One region of the Halodesulfovibrio sp. genome, then DNA from elsewhere that is predicted to be linked to it. Evidence: riboswitches for the same ligand, from Rfam matches in the RefSeq annotation. Region 1 holds a riboswitch; the other holds the start of a gene.
The links. A riboswitch is a leader RNA that binds a small molecule or an ion and turns the genes downstream of it on or off. The one in region 1 is predicted to bind glycine.
Positions count from the first base shown of each region.

Region 2: it holds a riboswitch for glycine, as region 1 does, so the genes downstream of both, N4A56_RS05875 (sodium:alanine symporter family protein) here and N4A56_RS05060 (hypothetical protein) in region 1, are expected to answer to the same signal.

Region 1 is NZ_JAOARI010000014.1:10,961-13,162, reverse strand. It holds gene N4A56_RS05065 (methyl-accepting chemotaxis protein) at 1-339, shown strand, start outside; gene N4A56_RS05060 (hypothetical protein) at 525-923, opposite strand; glycine riboswitch at 1,417-1,513, opposite strand; gene tgt (tRNA guanosine(34) transglycosylase Tgt) at 1,827-2,202, opposite strand, start outside.
Region 2 is NZ_JAOARI010000017.1:69,910-72,111, reverse strand. It holds gene N4A56_RS05875 (sodium:alanine symporter family protein) at 1-859, opposite strand, end outside; glycine riboswitch at 961-1,061, opposite strand; gene N4A56_RS05870 (Na+/H+ antiporter NhaC family protein) at 1,485-2,202, shown strand, end outside.

The DNA.
Region 1 (2,202 bases):
TACGTTAGTGCTATTCAAGCAAGTACGAATCAGAATGTGGAAGCAACCGAAAAGGCAGTAGTCCTTGTTGGTGATTCGACTGAGCTTGCTGTTCGTTCCGGTGAGGCTTTGAAAGCTATTCTTGGGATGGTAGAAGCGACCGCCGATCAGGTGCGCGCTATTGCAGCAGCTTCTGAAGAGCAGTCTGCGGCGAGTGAACAAATAAGCTGTTCTGTGAATGTTATTAATGACATTTCGGAACAAACAGCAGCTGCAATGACTGAATCTACGGCTGCTGTAGAATCAGTTGCTCAGCTTGCTCAAGACTTGAATGGCATTATTGACAATATGCGATCATAGTTGTGAGTAGCTGTGTCAATGCGTTTGGGTAAGTATGCATCTCTGCATCGACAAGAAGCACTGTTTACGGTGTCTCGAAAGTACAAACTTTGTTTGATGATAAGGTGTAAGCGGTGACATATAGGCACCTGCAAATAGAAATTAAGAGGGATGGGCAAATGCTCATCCCTCTTTGTGTATATATGCTACAACGCCTTCGACGTGAATGGTCTGATTGTTGGCTGCTTGTAGGAAGAGCTACCTTTCTGAGTATTCAGCAGAGCTTGAAAAGCGTTATCGCGCTTGGCTGCCCTGTTGATGAATTCATCTGCGATTTTGGTCGGTCCGTTGCATTCATTCACAAGGTAATGCTGTACATGTTCTGCTTCGGAAAAGCTCAGTGCTCCATGCAGCGTCCGTCTGCTTGGATAGTTTATGTGGAACGTAGACGAGAGAATGAATTTGCCAATTGTAGTTTTGTACAGCTTCAGTTCCCACCAGTTGGGCGTTACGCCCATTAACTCTCTGTCATCAAGGCTCACAAGCAATTCGCCAGTAAATGTCAGGTTTTCTTTACCATTTCTTTTTAAGGAAACTGTTTGCATCGTAAGCTCCTGTGAAGATATAATTTTATATTTTGCTGTGCAGGTAACGGCAGAAAAATTGTACAAGTAAACAAGCTAACACGTTAGTTTGTGCAACAAAAAAATAGTACTATGATTAGTGTAGTGCGTTTTTTATGCTGGTACAGCAATGATAATGTTTCTGCCGTGTGGAGATATAAAATATAATCAAAAGAGAAGATGCGGAACTGGCTGGAATAAAGGGAGGAGCTAATATGGCTATAAAAATGCAGATGCGCCGGAACTACAAGCTCCGGCGCATCGCAACCACAACAACAAACCAGTCAGGAGGGGAATCTATATTCCCCTATATATGTATCGCGCAAGGCGATTACAAGCGTATGCAAAAAATCCCAGTGTGCTCACTGCTGGCGTAAAGACGCACGAAAAGCAGCTCCGCAAAGGTGCCTGCATGAAAAACGGTATGACTGGAAAAAAAGAAAAAGAGGACGGTAAAACGCAATATTGGTTTTATGGGGTCCACTCTGTCCTTTTACCTGAGAGTTTCACTGCACTGGGAAAGCAGTTTGCTCCTTCGGTGCTCCTTGCGGAGTCTCTCCAGAGGCTCGTCCGAGCAGCAGTCCTTTTGCCTGAAAGAGTTACATCTTCGGCGCCGTTTCTTTTTTACTAAAGCAAAAAAGGCGGTCTCTCCTGCTGTCTTCAACCGAGGTCCATATGTTGAGGCAGACACTTTTTACCGTGGCTAACTATAAAACGCAATAAAAAATACACCACAGAAGTTGTAAATTCATACAAAGCAAAAATACAATGCAGTTTTGTCAGAATAAAAATAAAAACCGCCCTGCTTTTGTATAACAGGGCGGTGTGATTCTACATGGTGCTACAGGCAGGTTGGTGCCAAATAGCTATACGTATTGTTCGTACTTAGATCACTTCGTTAGGGTAAATAGCCTCGTAGGACTTTTTGTACTCTGCAAATGTACCTTCATGAATTGCCTTACGTGCACCGCGAACTGTGTCGAGGAAGTAGGTAAGGTTATGAATAGAGTTCAAGCGGAAAGACAGCAGTTCTTTTGCTTGGTAAAGGTGGCGCAGATACGCACGGGAGAAGTTGCGGCAAGTGTAGCAGTTGCAATTAGGATCAAGTGGTCCGTCGTCTTCTGCATACTCTTTGCGTTTAATATTGATTTTGCCGAAAGAGGTGTACAACGTGCCGTTACGGGCGTTTCGTGTAGGAAGTACACAGTCGAACATATCGATACCGGCGTTGATACCGTTGATGATATCAAGTGGTGTACCA
Region 2 (2,202 bases), on a different contig from region 1:
GAGCGGAGCCAAGACCGGATTCGTTGGAGAATACGCCACGGGCAATACCGTTGCGCATTACCATGAGCACGCTGATGCCTGCTACGCCACCAAAGGCAGCTGACGGGTTGAACGCACTGTCTATAATCAGGCTGATAACAGCTGGAATTTCTGAAAGATGTAAAAGAATAATCGCTATGGATGTCGTGATGTACAGCACAGCCATCAGCGGTACAATGCGGCTTGCTACAGCGGCAATTGATCGAATTCCGCCAAGTGTTACGAAGGCAACCAGCGTTGTAAGCACTGCTGCGGTAACCCAGATTGGTGCATCAAAGGTAAGCTTTGCAGCATCTGCAATGGCATTTACCTGTGCGAATGTGCCGATACCGAAAAACGCAACGCCAATACCAAATAGCGCAAACATACGGGCAAGGAATTTGTTATTTAATCCGCGTTCAAGGTAGTACATCGGACCACCTGCCATCTGCCCGTTTGCGTCGATGACACGATACTTGATGGCGAGCAGAGCTTCTGCGTACTTGGTTGCCATTCCGAAGAAAGCAGCAATCCACATCCAGAACAGAGCACCGGGACCACCAGCAGCAATAGCCGTAGCTACGCCAACAATGTTACCTGTACCGATTGTTGCTGAAAGGGCAGTACATAACGCCGCAAATGGAGTAACATCACCAGCTTTGCCGGATGAATGGCGTGAGGACGGGGAAAATACAAGGCGAAGCGCCGTCGGCAGATGGACAATCTGTAAGCCGCCAAGGCGAATAGTAAGAAAAAGTCCGGTTCCTACAAGCAGGATTAACAGGGGAGGTCCCCATACAAGGGAATCTAGCGCGTTGAGCAGTTCTGTGATGTTTTGCATCTCGTCTCCTAAAAAATGAATTTATCAGGATGGATGAGATGAGTCTCTGAGCGGAAGGGAAAAGATATGGCAGCCACAAATGCAGGGGGCATTTGTGCTGTTACACTCACTCTGTCCTTGGTACCTGAGAGTTTCACCTTGCACGGCAAGGCTTGCTCCTTCGGTGCTCCGCAACATGCGGAGTCTCTCCAGAGGCTCGTCGGGAAGCAGTCCTTTTGCCTGAAAGATTTACTTCTTCGGCGGTGTCTTGCGACACTCTCTCCTGCAACCGTCATCCGAAATTGTGAAAAGGGTGTTTATATAACCAAATAATTTTTGGCAAGTAGAAACGGGTTATTTTTGCGAGTAACCGCTCTATTTCAAGAAATCTCAATAAATAGAAAAAATAATTTCACTATATCTAAATTAGATGGATTAAAAATATTTTCAGATAGTTATGTATCAAAAAAAGTGTTTTTTAACAAAAATGTAAGTAGACAGCGTTTGGAACTGTGTCTAAGAGAACTCATCAGTAGCCAAGATGCCCTTTGCAAATATGAATGAGGGCACAATCAAGATCGCTTGCGCGTGTTGCAGCAAGTGGTGGTGGACGGATAAATTGTTGTAGCTATAAGGAAGTAAAAAGATGAGTTTGTTAGACGAGACGCACGCAGCAGAGGTTCAGCAAGGCAACGGTATTGCTTTGTTTCCCCTTGTAATTTTTTTGGTGCTTTTTATCGGCACAGGCTCTGTTCTGATGCTGTCTGGCGTGTCTATGGCGTTTTACCAGCTTTCCGCAACTGTTGCTGTAATTCCCGGGATTATGGCTGCGCTGTGGATGGGAAAAGAATCTTTTGATGAAAAAGTGACTATTTTTCTGAAAGGCGCTGGTGATATTAACATCATGACCATGTGCGTTATCTACCTGCTTGCCGGTGGCTTTGCAGCTGTTGCAAAGGCTGTTGGCGGTGTGGATGCAACTGTGAACATGGGGCTTTCTTTAGTGCCTGCATCATTGGTTCTGCCAGGGTTATTTGTGATTGCCGCCTTTGTAGCTACAGCAATGGGTACATCTATGGGAACCATCGCTGCTATCGGTCCTATCGCTGCCGGTGTTGCCAGTCATTCTGATATGTCTATCGCATTACTGATGGGTGCGGTTGTTGGTGGTGCAATGTTTGGTGATAACCTTTCTATGATTTCAGACACCACAATTGCAGCAACCCGTACTCAGGGTTGTAATATGCGTGATAAGTTCCGGATGAACTTGATGATTGCGTTGCCTGCTGCCTTGATTACCATTGTACTGTACGCAATCTGTGGCTCTACAGGAACAGTTGCTAACGTCGGCGAATGGCAGTTCT